4 regions of the Enterobacter sp. JS8-1 genome follow, and region 3 is predicted to be linked to each of the others. Evidence: predicted binding sites of a transcription regulator. Region 3 holds the regulator's gene; each other region holds the start of a gene.
The links. Region 3 encodes CRP, which controls carbon source genes, mostly activating them, when cyclic AMP is high. Its sites were predicted from a motif close to ATGTGANNNNNNTCACAT; they were not measured.

Region 1 (3,452 bases), 2.2 Mb from region 3:
AGTGACTTGTCACATAACTTTTCGATCATGTCACACCACATGGACAAAAGTTAATATAAATCAATATCTGAAATTGAAGTATCAGTATGGTTGATGGCAGTTATTTTTTACCCCAACTGCCATTCTAGTTGGTGTAGTCAGCAGGCGCTGCCGCTTCGCAAGGAGAGCGGCAGCGGATCGCAGCTTTCATTAATTAACGAGTCTCAATCATGGAAAACCGGTTATTACAGGCGAAAGCGACGCTGCCTCAGTACGATCGCGGCAGCCTCAAAGCGCGCATTGTTCATTTAGGGTTTGGCGCATTTCACCGTGCGCATCAGGCAGTTTATACCGATATTCTTGCGGCTGAACACGGCAGCGACTGGGGATACTGCGAAGTGAATCTGATTGGTGGCGAACAGCAAATTGCCGATCTCAATGCGCAGGATAACCTCTACACCGTCGCGGAGATGTCTGCCGATGCATGGACTTCGCGCGTCGTCGGCGTGGTCAAAAAAGCATTGCACGCGCAGGTTGATGGGCTGGAAACCGTGCTGGCGGCGATGTGTGAACCTCAGGTCGCCATTGTCTCCCTGACCATCACCGAGAAAGGCTACTGCCACTCCCCGGCAACCGGACAACTGATGCTCGATCATCCGTTAATCGCCGCCGACCTGGAAAACCCGCTTCAGCCGAAATCTGCCCCTGGCGTCGTGGTTGAAGCGCTGGCGCGTCGTAAAGCGGCGGGTCTGCCTGCTTTCAGCGTAATGTCCTGCGACAACATGCCGGAGAATGGTCACGTCATGCGTAACGTAACTTGCGCCTACGCGCGCGCCGTAGACGGCGAACTGGCGGACTGGATAGAAGCCAACGTCACCTTCCCGTCAACGATGGTGGATCGCATTGTGCCTGCAGTCACCGCCGATACGTTGGATAAAATCGAGCAGTTGACCGGCGTACGCGATCCGGCGGGCGTGGCCTGTGAGCCGTTCCGCCAGTGGGTTATCGAAGACAACTTTGTTGCTGGCCGTCCGCAGTGGGAAAAAGCAGGTGCCGAGCTGGTTGCAGATGTCATCCCGTTCGAAGAGATGAAGCTGCGTATGCTCAACGGCAGCCACTCGTTCCTGGCCTATCTCGGCTATCTGGCGGGGTATCAGCACATCAACGACTGCATGGAAGATGAAAACTACCGTGTAGCCGCGCACGCGCTGATGCTAAAAGAGCAGGCTCCCACGCTGAAAGTGAAAGGCGTTGATTTAGGCCATTATGCTGACCTGCTGATTGCGCGCTACAGCAACCCGGCACTGCGTCACCGCACCTGGCAGATCGCGATGGACGGCAGCCAGAAGCTCCCGCAGCGTATGCTGGACTCCGTGCGCTGGCATCGGGTGCACCAGAAGCCTTTTCCGCTGCTGGCGCTGGGCGTGGCCGGCTGGATGCGTTACGTCGGCGGTGTGGACGAGCAGGGTAATGCCATTGAGGTGAGCGACCCGCAGCTGGCGGTGATTCAGGCGGCAGTAAAGGCAAGCGCAGAGGGGCAAAGTCGCGTTAAGGCGCTGTTGGGCATTGAAGCCATTTTTGGAAACGAACTGCCGCAGGATGCCGTGTTTGTGAATGCGGTGATGGAGGCCTATCAGACGCTGCTGGATAAAGGCGCGAAAGCCACAGTGGCGCAGTACGCGGTACAACCGTAATTTATTTCATGCCGCCGCTGGCGGCGGCATGAATCTGCACGCTTAGTGCATTCCCAGACGAATCAGTTCGATCGGTTCGTACCTACCTTCACTTCCTTCCACTTCAACCGTTTTGCTGCGGCGCACCTGCGCGGCGTCCAGCCCCTCGCTGTGAATCGCTTTAATCACGCCGGTGCGGCCGGTGCCGCTAATCATGACCCGGCTGCCGGTGGTTATGGCGTTACGGTTACGGTCGTATGTCATCATGGTATTTTCTCCTCACTTACTCTTCGCTACGGCGCTATTTTACCTTCTGCCGTTCACGGGCATTATTAATACGCCTCTCGCCGCCTAAATTATTTGTTTTTGATCAAGGTCACACTTTTTTTATCCTCAGTGCAGCCCGCTGACGGTTCCGGACGGTAATTTACAAAGCCGACAATTATTTTCCTTAATGGATAATTTCACCCTGCAAGCGTTGAGGGTTTGTTTATATTGCCAATGGCACTCTTGAGTCAGGAAATAATCCTCTCATCGGAATAAGGAGTCAGGCTTATGTACAAGAAAATATTGATGCCTGTAGACGTGTTTGAAATGGACTTGAGCGATAAAGCGGTACGCCACGCGGCCAATCTGGCAAAAGCCGAAGGCGCGTCGATTACCCTGGTCAACATTCTGCCTAACAGCAGCCGCTCGCTGCTGCGCGGATTCAACGCGGACATAAAGAAGTTTGAAGAGTATATGACCGCGGAGTCTGAGAAAAAAATGACGGCGTTAAAGCGGCTCTTCGATATTTCGCCGAATGATATTCACTGCAAAGTATGCTTTGGCAACGTGCGTGATGAAATTATCAAGCTCAGCAAAGAAGGGGAGTATGACGTTATTGTCATCGGGTCGAAAAACCCGAGCATCACCACCCATCTGCTGGGGTCAAACGCGGAATCTATTCTGCGCTACGCCACGATTCCGGTATTAGTCGTTCGTTAATCACATCGCCGCACCCGAAAGGTGGCGGCGAATATTACTCTTCGCTAAACCACTCGCTATTTTCCTGGCGGATTAGCTGGACTGATTCGCTAATTTCCTGCAGATGCAGCGTCATCGCATTTTCCACGCCGTCCGCGTTGCGTTTTTCCAGCGCGCTGAAAATATCATGGTGTTGGCGGAGCAGCATTTCCGGTGGGGAAACATGGTCAAGGCTCATGTAGCGCACGCGGTCGATGGTGGCTTTGATGTTTTCGATGGTATCCCACGCCAGTTGGCAATCTGCAATTTGCGCCAGTTTCTGGTGGAATTCATCATCAAGCTGGAAGAAGTCGTTGAGCTGCTTACGGTCTATTGCAATACGTTGCTGATGCAGGTTTTGCTCCAGCAGGTAACACTGGTTGTCATCGATAAGCGATGCGGCGCGACGTGCCACTGCGCATTCAATGGCCTGGCGGACGAAACAGCCATTACGGACTTGCGAAAGGGAAATCTTATTTACATAGCTGCCGCGCTGGGGGCGGATCTGAATCAGGCCATTTTCAGCAAGTTTGATAAACGCCTCACGCACCGGCTGACGGGACACGTCAAAACGCACCGAGACCTCTTTTTCAGAGAGCGGCGTTCCCGGCGGGATCAGGCAGTGGACGATATCGCGTCGTAAAATACGATAGATTTGCTGGTTAACGGGCTGGGTAGGATTGAGTTGTGATTCAGCGGCCATGGGTTGCGATTTCTCAGAGAGTTAACCTGAACATACTACCATTCTTTTGCCTGCCATCACATACCCGGCCCGCAGGCCGGGAAGGGCGTAAT
Region 2 (3,452 bases), 330 kb from region 3:
ATCCGCGCAAAGCTGGTTCAGCAGCTGGTTCTGGCAGCCGCCGCCCACGATGTGCAGCTGGCTGAACGGCTTACCGCGCAGATCGGCTAGCTCGCTGAGGATGTCGGCATACAGCAGGGCGAGGCTGTCAAAAATGCAGCGCGCTAGCTCTGCCGGGCTGGACGGCACCGGCTGCCCGGCGGCGAAACAGGCGGCCTGGATTTCGGCGCTCATGTGCGCCGGGTTGATAAAGCGGTTATCGTTCGGGTTGATCAGGAAGGTGCAGGCCTTCAGCTTTTCTGTCTCCGCGATAAGCGCAGGCAGGTCGGTAACGTTTTGCTCTTTCAGCACGCGCTGAAGCAGCCACAGGCCCATGATGTTTTTCAGCACGCGATAACGCCCTTCCGCACCACCTTCGTTAGTGATGTTCGCCGCCATCGCGGCATCGCTGGTGTACGGCGTTTTGCTCTCAAAGCCCATCAGCGACCAGGTGCCGGAAGAAAGGTACGCCGCGTCTTTGCTGGAAAGCGGCGAGGCAATGACCGCGCTGGCGGTATCATGGCTGGCGACGGCAACGACGGGGATTTCGTTCCCCTGCGGGCAAATCCACTGACCGATCACATTTCCGGGGTGCGTTGGCGTGCCGAACCAGGACGGCGACGCGCCCGTCCACGCCAGCAGGTTTTCATCCCAGTTATCGGTGTTGATGTTCACCAGTTGGGTGGTGGTGGCGTTGGTGTATTCCCAGTTCATATTGCCGGTCAGGCGGTAGCTCAGGTAATCCGGGATCAGCAGCGCGTGGGCCACGTTCGCGACCAGCTCCGGCTGCTGCTCGACGAGAGCGCGCAGCTGGTACAGCGTGTTAAACGGCAGAAACTGAATGCCGCTGCGCCCGTAGATGTTGTCCTTGCCAAGCTGGGCGATAGCGTGCGCCATCAGGCCGTCGGTGCGGCTGTCGCGGTAGGAGACGGGCAGGCCGACGCGCTCGCCGTTACCGTCCAGCAGCACGTAATCCACGCCCCAGGTATCAATACCGATGCTGTCGATACGAATGCCGTCGTTGCAGACGTTGTTCAGCCCGGTGCGGATCTCCGCCTCCAGGGCATCGATATCCCAGGTCTCAACACCGTCCTGCTTTTTCAGGCAGTTGGCGAAACGGTGCATTTCGCGAAGCGAAAGTGTGCGCTGGCTACAGTCCCAGGTGGCGAGCATTACGCGGCCGCTGGATGCGCCTAAATCGACAGCCACACAATGGCGAAAAGTCATGGTCGGATCCTTTCTTAATTCATTAGCGATGAGTGTAAGAAAGGGAAGAAAAAGGCACCTTCTCGCCACTGACAGGCCAAATCCGGCGCTGGCAAGAAAGCAAAGATGAACGTGAGGGAGTTCACAGTTTCCAGTAATTGCGGGGGTTTCAGGCAGTGTGACGCTTACCGCATTTCCCGATCTTTCCACCGGTTTCTTGAAAAACGGACAGCTTTTGCGAGGTTTGCTGCCGAAAATTTAAGGTGAGGGTGCAAGGCCTTAATTACTATTTTGAGAACATTTCTCATTGGTGGGGGCCGTTATGACCGTACTACACAGCGTGGATTTTTTCCCTGCAGGAGGGTCGCCCGTCGCGATTGAGCCACGGCTCCCTCAGGCCGCATTCCCGGAGCATCATCATGATTTCCATGAGATTGTGATTGTTGAGCACGGCACGGGCATTCACGTGTTTAACGGCCAGCCGTATACCATCAGCGGCGGCACCGTGTGCTTCGTGCGGGACCACGACAGGCACCTGTATGAACATACCGACAACCTGTGCCTGACCAACGTGCTCTATCGTTCCCCGGACGCGTTCCAGTTTCTCTCCGGGCTGAATCAGCTGCTGCCACAGGAGCAGGACGGACACTATCCGTCGCACTGGCGGGTGAATCAGTCCACCTTACAGCAGGTGCGACAGCTGGTGAGCCAGATGGAGCAGAGCGAGGACGGGCAGGAGACGCACGCCATTGCCACGCGCGAGCTGCTGTTCATGCAGCTGCTGGTGCTGCTGCGCCGCAGTAGTCTGGTGGAGGGGCTGGAAAACAACGACGCCCGGCTGAACCATCTGATGGCCTGGCTGGAAGACCATTTCGCCGAAGATGTCAGCTGGGAAACGCTGGCGGATGATTTTTCGCTATCGCTGCGCACCCTGCATCGCCAGCTGAAGCAGCACACCGGGCTGACGCCGCAACGCTACCTTAACCGCCTGCGGTTAATCAAAGCGCGTCATCTTTTACGCCATACTGACGAAAGCGTCACGGATATCGCCTATCGCTGCGGTTTCGGCGACAGTAACCACTTTTCGACGCTTTTTCGTCGGGAGTTTAGCTGGTCGCCGCGCGATATTCGTCAGGGAAAAGACGCATTGCTTCAGTAACGCGAGGGCAGTCACCGTTTTATTGCCGCAATAAAGCTAATAATGTCAGGTTTTTCGGCACAGAGGTCGTGGTGTGGCTGCTCAGTTAATCCTTCGCAAAGATGATTTTTTTGCCTCCGCGAGTCAGGCCGTCGCGGTGGCCGATCGCTACCCGCAAAACGTCTTTGCCGAGCATACCCACGAGTTCTGCGAGCTGGTGCTGGTGTGGCGCGGCAACGGCCTGCACGTCCTCAACGACCGACCCTACCGCATCACGCGCGGGGATCTGTTCTACATCCGCGCCGAAGATAAACACTCCTACGCCTCGGTTAACGACCTGGTGCTGCAGAACGTCATCTACTGCCCGGACAGGCTCAGGCTTAACGTCGACTGGGTGGCCAACATTCCCGGTTTTCTTGATGCCCGAGGAGAACCGCACTGGCGCTTAAGCAGCGGCGGCATGACCCAGGTTCGGCAGGTTATCTCTCAGCTGGAGCAGGAGAGCCAGAAGAGCGACCCGGTCGCCAACCAGATGGCGGAGCTGCTTTTCGCCCAGCTGGTGATGACGCTGAAACGTCACCGTTACGCCACCGATAATCCCTCCGCCACGACGCAGGAAGCGCTGCTGGATAAGCTCATCACCACGCTTGCGGGCAGCCTGAACAAAAGCTTCTTGCTGGAGAAATTCTGCGAGCAGGAGCAGTGCAGCGAGCGCGCGCTGCGCCAGCAGTTCCGCACCCAGACGGGGATGACGGTAAACCACTACCTGCGCCAGCTGCGCATCTGCCACGCCCAGTATCTGCTGCAGCATACGGAGCTGATGGTGAGTGAAGTGGCGATGCGCTGCGGCTTTGAGGACAGCAACTACTTTTCGGTGGTGTTTAACCGCGAGGTGGGGATGACGCCGGTTCAGTGGCGTCATCGCAGTCGAAAGGCGGCGTAGTCAGTTCGCCATGCCGAGGCCAACGATGTTGGCGGCAATGATAATCACCACGCAGCCCAGGCTCAGCACGCCCACCGGACGACGCCCGGCGTTGTTCCACTCCTTCAGCACCAGCCCAACCAGCCCGCCGCACAGCACGTAGAAGCT
Region 3 (3,452 bases):
TCAGGCTGGCAATGCTCAGCATCACGCTTATCCGCGCCGCGTTGCGCAGGGCGGCGGATTTCAGTGACAGATAGCTTTTGAGCGCAGGCAGCAGCGGCAGACGTTTCTGCTTATCCGCCATCAGGTCGCGGGGATAAAGCGGGCGCTGCGTACGCAACACGCGGGCGATACGGCTGAAGTGCCAGGCGGCAAACTGGCCTACCGGGTTATCCGGATGCTGACGGGCGATTTTCTCCAGCGCGCCGAGCTGTTTATCCATGTTAAAACGCGTGGGGTAGCGGTGATAGAGAATATCGTCAGCCAGTACCCTAAGCCGCGCGGCGACGGTCTGGGCGTTCCAGCGGATCACTGCTTCTGCATGGCTGCGCTCTACCAGCTTTTGTACCTCCTGCGGGTGGTGAAGGCTAACGGAGATATGCTCCTGCAGGTCCAGCCCCACCTGGAAAGTGCGCAGCAGCCGTTTGTATTCGTGGTTCTTGTTGGCGGCAAGCATGTGCAGCTGCTGGTAGCACTGGCTAATCAGGTCGACAACCTTTTGCTGGCGCGTCAGCAGCGGCGGCAGGGATTTCTCCGGGTCGGTATGTTGGGTGAGCAGGGTGTATTTGGCTTCACAGTAATCCGCAAGCTGCACATAGAGCAGGCTCAGGGATTCACGCAGCGGCTGTTCCCGCCAGAGCCAAAACCAGAACCAGTTAAACACCCCGTACCAGAGCGTGCCAAGGGCGTAGATCAGCAGCGGCTCCCACACCGGCATATTCCCGGCGAGGCTCAGGGTGAAGATAGCCGCAATCAGCGAGGCGGGCAGCAGGCGCGCGTGCAGCGAACTGATTTCCGCCGTCACGCCAAGCGTCATCGCCAGCACGGTCAGGATCAGGGGCAGAGGGATATCACGGGCAAGCAGGAGCTGTACGGCGAGACTACAGCCAGCAAACAGACAGCCACCGATAATCAGGCGTTTGAAAAAGCGCTTATGCGGCGTGTCCAGACCGGCAATGTTGCAGCAGGCGGGCACGAGGGAAAACAGCAGACCTTGCTGGAGGTGTCCGAGGATCAGGCCCACGGCCACAGGAAGGCACAACACCAGCGTTTGTCGCAGTGCGTAGTTAACTTCCGGGTGATAGATCAGCCTGCGCCACATGAGGAGTAGAGACAAAAACGGCGTGACACCTTGCGATGGCACGCCGTTTGAGCGGAATTAACGCGTTCCGTAAACCACGATGGTTTTACCGTGGGCGGAGATCAGGTTCTGGTCTTCCAGCATTTTCAGGATACGACCCACTGTTTCACGGGAGCAACCGACGATCTGACCAATTTCCTGGCGGGTAATTTTAATTTGCATGCCGTCAGGGTGGGTCATGGCGTCTGGCTGTTTTGCCAGGTTCAGCAGGGTCTGCGCGATACGGCCGGTTACGTCCAGGAAGGCGAGGTTACCCACTTTCTCAGACGTCACCTGCAGACGGCGCGCCATCTGGGAAGAAAGACGCATCAGGATGTCAGGATTAACCTGAATCAGCTGACGGAATTTCTTGTAAGAAATTTCAGCCACTTCACATGCTGTCTTTGCACGAACCCAGGCGCTACGTTCCTGGCCCTCTTCAAACAGGCCCAGTTCACCGATGAAATCGCCCTGGTTCAGATAAGAAAGGATCATCTCTTTCCCTTCTTCATCTTTGATCAGCACTGCCACCGAGCCTTTAACGATGTAATACAACGTTTCCGCTTTTTCACCCTGGTGAATCAGCGTGCTCTTCGATGGGTACTTATGAATGTGGCAATGAGACAAGAACCATTCGAGAGTCGGGTCTGTTTGCGGTTTGCCAAGCACCATGCGCTGTTATCCTCTGTTATAAGCTGTCACCAGAGTCATAAGATGCATCCGGACTCTGGGGTTGCAATCGAATTCTTACCCATACCCTGGGAAGTCGGCTGTCGTAACGTTTCGCAGCCAGTAAAGTTTGATGTCCTCTGCATACATGTGTAACGTCAATGTATTACTGTAGCATCCAGAGTGTTTTAGCATAGCTTTTGCCGCGTGTCTCCTGGTGTCTCGCTTCAGCATGATGCAGGTCGCCTTCCGTTGCGAGAAATGTAATGCACGCGTAATCTGTCACCAAAAATGCAACGTTGGAGTTAATGAATATGCAAGCGCGTGTCAAATGGGTTGAAGGTTTAACGTTCCTGGGCGAATCCGCTTCTGGACATCAGATTTTGATGGACGGTAACTCCGGCGACAAAGCCCCAAGCCCGATGGAGATGGTGCTGATGGCGGCGGGCGGATGCAGTGCAATTGACGTGGTGTCGATTTTGCAAAAAGGTCGCCATGATGTGACCGATTGCGAAGTGAAGCTTACTTCCGAACGTCGCGAAGAGGCGCCACGCCTGTTCACGCACATTAATCTGCACTTTATCGTGACCGGTAAAGAACTGAAAGATGCCGCAGTATCACGCGCCGTAGACCTTTCTGCGGAGAAATATTGCTCTGTGGCGTTAATGCTGGAGAAAGCGGTAAAAATCACGCATTCGTATGAAGTGATCGAGGCTTAATTATTGGGGCATCGTGCGTGTTGATGCCCTCACCCTAACCCTCTCCCACAGGGAGAGGGAACATGTTTACGCGATCTGCTTCCCTTCCATCAGCCGCTGGACCAGCGGCGTCATAATTAACTCCATCGCCAGCCCCATTTTTCCGCCCGGCACCACCAACGTATTCATGTGCGAAATAAACGAGCCCTGCAGCATCGCCAGCAGCCAGGGGTAATCAATGCCTTCGAGATTGCGGAAATGGATGACGACAAAGCTCTCATCCAGCGACGGGATCGTTTTGGCCGCAAACGGGTTGGAGGTATCCACCGTCGGCACGCGCTGGAAGTTGATGTGGGTGCGGGAGAACTGCGGCGTCAGGAAGTTGATGTAATCCTCCATGGAGCGCACGACGGAATCCATCACCGCTTCGCGAGAATGCCCGCGCTCGCTCATGTCACGCGTCAGCTTCTGGATCCATTCAAGGTTAACAATCGGCACCACGCCGACCAGCAGATCCACGTGACGCGCGACGTCGTGTTGAGGCGTGACCACGCCGCCGTGTAGCCCTTCGTAAAACAGCACGTCGGTCGGCTCCGGCAGCGGCTGCCACGGGGTGAACGTCCCCGGCACCTGATTCCAGGGAACCGCTTCGTCGTAGGTGTGCAGGTATTTGCGGGACTGCCCGGTCCCGCTCTGCCCGTATTCGCGGAAGGTTTGTTCCAGCAGGCTGAAATCGTTGGCTTCCGGCCCGAAATAGCTGATGTGTTTGCCCAGATCGCGCGCCTTGCGGATGGCCATGTCCATTTCCGGGCGCGTATAGCGGTGAAAGCTATCGCCCTCCACTTCTGCCGCCCGGAGATTCAGCTGTGCGAAAATCTTGCGAAAGGCGAGGCTGGTGGTGGTGGTACCCGCACCACTTGAGCCCGTTA
Region 4 (3,452 bases), 2.3 Mb from region 3:
CCCTGAAGGTGGGTTCGTGCCGCCGCGCGCTCAGGCCGCTCACCAGATGGCGAGTCTGGTGCTGCACAACATCCTGGCGCAGTACAAAGGGAAGCCGATGAAGTCGTATGTCTATAAAGACCACGGTTCGCTGGTGTCACTGTCTAACTTCTCTACCGTGGGTAGCCTGATGGGTAACCTGATGCGCGGCTCGATGATGGTAGAAGGGCGCATTGCACGCTTCGTGTATATCTCCCTTTACCGTATGCATCAGATTGCACTGCACGGCTACTTCAAAACCGGTCTGATGATGCTGGTCGGCCGAATCAACCGCGTGATCCGTCCTCGACTGAAGCTGCACTGATATTTCTCTCCCTCCGGGCCATCCGGAGGGGTTTTTTAGCATTTCATGCTGTACATCACACTTTGCGTGCTTAAGAGTTCTCTCAAACACGATATATCTCCCCCAGACGCCCATTTTTTAATCCTTTGTCTTATTGGCGAGGACTGACCCCTGTTGCAAAATAGTTTCCAATAGCAACAAAGGAGGAAGTCCCGTGAATAAATCAATGTTGGCGGGTATAGGGATTGGCGTCGCTGCTGCGCTAGGTGTGGCTGCCGTAGCCGGTCTCAACGTACTTGATCGTGGCCCGCAGTATGCGCAGGTCGTTTCCGCTACCCCGATTAAAGAAACCGTGAAAACCCCTCGTCAGGAGTGCCGCAACGTCTCTGTGACTCACCGTCGTCCGGTGCAGGATGAAAACCGCATTGCCGGTTCAGTTCTCGGTGCCGTAGCCGGCGGCGTGATTGGTCATCAGTTTGGTGGCGGACGAGGCAAAGATGTGGCGACGGTCGTGGGTGCGCTGGGTGGCGGCTATGCCGGTAATCAGGTGCAGGGCGCAATGCAGGACAACGATACGTACACCACCACACAGCAGCGCTGCAAAACCGTTTATGACAAGTCCGAAAAAATGCTGGGCTATGACGTAACCTACAAAATTGGCGACCAGCAGGGCAAAATCCGCATGGATAAAGACCCTGGCACCCAGATCCCTCTGGACAACAATGGTCAGCTGGTACTGAACAACAAAGTGTAAAAAAGATGTTCTCTGAACTTAGCTCCTCATGCGCTCAGGCTGAGGAGCTTTTTTTTGCCTTAAAGTTTAAGCAGTTCAGGCCACAGACGCAGTGTGGTTTGCGTAATACTCTGCAGTTTTTCAAGCGTAGCCCCTTCACGGGCGCTGATGGACATACCCTGTAAAATACAGCTCAGGTATTGCGCCAGCTCCTGCGGGCGGCAGTGCGCCGGGATTTCACCGCGCTGCTGCCGCTGGGCCAGAAACGTACTTAACGTCTCCTCCTGCATGGCATGGCGTGATTTCACCGTATTGGCAATCTCTTTAGATGAAGCAGCAAGCGTGGCGGAGGTGTTGATCATAAAGCAGCCCGCGGGTGTGTCTTTGCTGGTAAAGCAGGTCGCGACGGCGCAGAAATAGTCCTGCAACGCCTGTTCAACGCTTTTCTCTTCGCAAAAAAGCTGCGCTTCGTGTTTTGCCGCAAAGCGCGAGATGTATCTGTCCAGCACTGCCCTGAACAGCCCCTCTTTATTGGTAAATTCCGCATACAGCGTGGGTGCCTTAGCGCCGGTCGCTTCTACCAGATCGGAAAGCGAGGTCGCTTCGTACCCATGCTGCCAGAAGAGTGTCATGGCCTTATCGAGCGCCGCATCCCTGTCGAACACTTTTGGTCGGCCACGGCTTTTCTTTGCGCAACTCGTGACTTCGGTTGTCATTTGCCGTTGGTCCTCAGTTGGTTTGTTGAATGACCATTATAAAAATAAACCCATCCCGCGACCAGCGTAGTTTGCTTAAAAATAAATTAATCATATGGGTATGAAAATTAACGAAAATAAAATTAATTTAACGGTCGTTATAAAAACATGTTGACGTGTGAGCTGGATCACATCTATCATTTATCTATCGATCGTTAAGTAAATAACTTACGACGCCCAATTCATCTGCCTAAAGGTAAAAATCATGAAAAACGTAAAAACCCTGATCGCTGCTGCTGTACTTAGCTCACTCTCTTTCGCAAGCTTCGCCGCTGTAGAAGTACAATCTACTCCTGCTGACCAACAAAAAGTGGGTACCATCTCTGCAAACGCGGGGACAAACCTGGGCTCTCTGGAAGATCAACTGGCGCAGAAAGCGGATGAGATGGGTGCGAAATCGTTCCGTATCACCTCAGTGACCGGCCCTAACACCCTGCACGGTACTGCTGTTATCTATAAATAAGCCTGGCTAAACCCTCATTTATGCCACTGCTATAAAAAACGCCCTGCATTTGCAGGGCGTTTTTTTTGGTACTTACATTGACTGCGGAGTGACATTTCCATGTCGCGTGACGTCAATTGGCATTCCTGACCGGGCTTCCATCGCGCGCTCCATCACCACGCTATCGGTGTTCGTATTCGATTTAAAGCTCACCATCGCGGCATTCAGTGGAATAGGCAGCGTCTGCGGATCGTCACCGAGGTGTTTTGATAATGGCTGGTGAATTTCGACCAACCGTACGCCACCGGGCTCTTCCGAGGCCTTAATCGGAGTATTGATAATATTCACTTTTGTGCCCGGCGTAATCACGCTATAGAGCGTCTTGATGTCGTCATCGCGCAGACGAATACAGCCGGAGCTGACGCGCATACCGATGCCGAAATCCGCATTCGTTCCATGCAGCAGATAAACCCCACCATATGCCGCGAGGCGGATCGCGTGATGACCCATTGGGTTGTCCGGTCCCGCCGGCACGACGGTGGGCAGATCGATACCCTGAGCTTTATAGCGTGCGCGAATATTTGCCGTGGGTGTCCAGGTTGGGTTAGCACGTTTATCCGACACGGTAGTGACCATGGTTGGCGTCAGTGTGTCCCCGCCCAGCTGGCCGATACCGATTGGATAAACGGTCACTTCTTTTTTACCCGGCGGATAATAGTACAGTCGAAGCTCGGCAAGGTTAATCACGATCCCCTGTCGTGGTGCATCAGGAAGAATGGTCTGAAGCGGGATCGTCAGCACGCTGCCAGCGCGCGGCACGTAAGGATCGACACCGGGGTTGGCCTGCAGCAAGGCCAGAAAGCCGACGTTATATTTTTTGGCAATGGCCTCCAGCGAACCCCCGTTATCTTCAACAACATGAAAACGGTTTTGCCCGACAACGTTGCTGCCAGGGGGGGGAAGGGGCCAGGTGTTTGCGCGTGCAGGCAGCGCAACGGCTACCGTAGCGGCAAGCGCAAGCAGGGTGATCCAGCGAGTTAAACGCGAAGCGGTCATTATCATAATCCCTATAAATGATAAGGTTATTGTTTTATAAAGGGTTAATGATAATTATGGCGAAGAGGTGTGTCGGGAAGATCGGGTGAAGTGCAAAGAGTTTGTAAATTCTCCCCCGTCAGCCAGGCGCTAACGGGGGAAAAG

Region 1: the regulator CRP is predicted to act here: its motif matches at 2,017-2,034, upstream of ydfZ (putative selenium delivery protein YdfZ).
Region 2: the regulator CRP is predicted to act here: its motif matches at 1,401-1,418, upstream of rhaS (HTH-type transcriptional activator RhaS).
Region 4: the regulator CRP is predicted to act here: its motif matches at 1,927-1,944, upstream of bhsA (multiple stress resistance protein BhsA).

Annotation. Positions count from the first base shown of each region.
Region 1 covers NZ_CP185805.1:2,178,020-2,181,471, forward strand. The annotation lists gene ACOQH0_RS10395 (mannitol dehydrogenase family protein) at 210-1,673, shown strand; gene ydfZ (putative selenium delivery protein YdfZ) at 1,716-1,919, opposite strand; gene ACOQH0_RS10405 (universal stress protein) at 2,208-2,639, shown strand; gene ACOQH0_RS10410 (GntR family transcriptional regulator) at 2,674-3,360, opposite strand; gene ydfG (bifunctional NADP-dependent 3-hydroxy acid dehydrogenase/3-hydroxypropionate dehydrogenase YdfG) at 3,452-3,452, opposite strand, start outside.
Region 2 covers NZ_CP185805.1:4,752,618-4,756,069, reverse strand. The annotation lists gene rhaB (rhamnulokinase) at 1-1,245, opposite strand, end outside; gene rhaS (HTH-type transcriptional activator RhaS) at 1,547-2,383, shown strand; gene rhaR (HTH-type transcriptional activator RhaR) at 2,457-3,305, shown strand; gene rhaT (L-rhamnose/proton symporter RhaT) at 3,306-3,452, opposite strand, start outside.
Region 3 covers NZ_CP185805.1:4,417,871-4,421,322, reverse strand. The annotation lists gene ACOQH0_RS21180 (YccS/YhfK family putative transporter) at 1-1,138, opposite strand, end outside; gene crp (cAMP-activated global transcriptional regulator CRP) at 1,196-1,828, opposite strand; gene ACOQH0_RS21170 (OsmC family protein) at 2,140-2,544, shown strand; gene ACOQH0_RS21165 (phosphoribulokinase) at 2,611-3,452, opposite strand, start outside.
Region 4 covers NZ_CP185805.1:1,855,407-1,858,858, forward strand. The annotation lists gene ACOQH0_RS08745 (NAD(P)/FAD-dependent oxidoreductase) at 1-343, shown strand, start outside; gene ACOQH0_RS08750 (glycine zipper 2TM domain-containing protein) at 537-1,076, shown strand; gene comR (TetR family copper-responsive transcriptional repressor ComR) at 1,136-1,771, opposite strand; gene bhsA (multiple stress resistance protein BhsA) at 2,016-2,273, shown strand; gene ldtC (L,D-transpeptidase LdtC) at 2,346-3,311, opposite strand.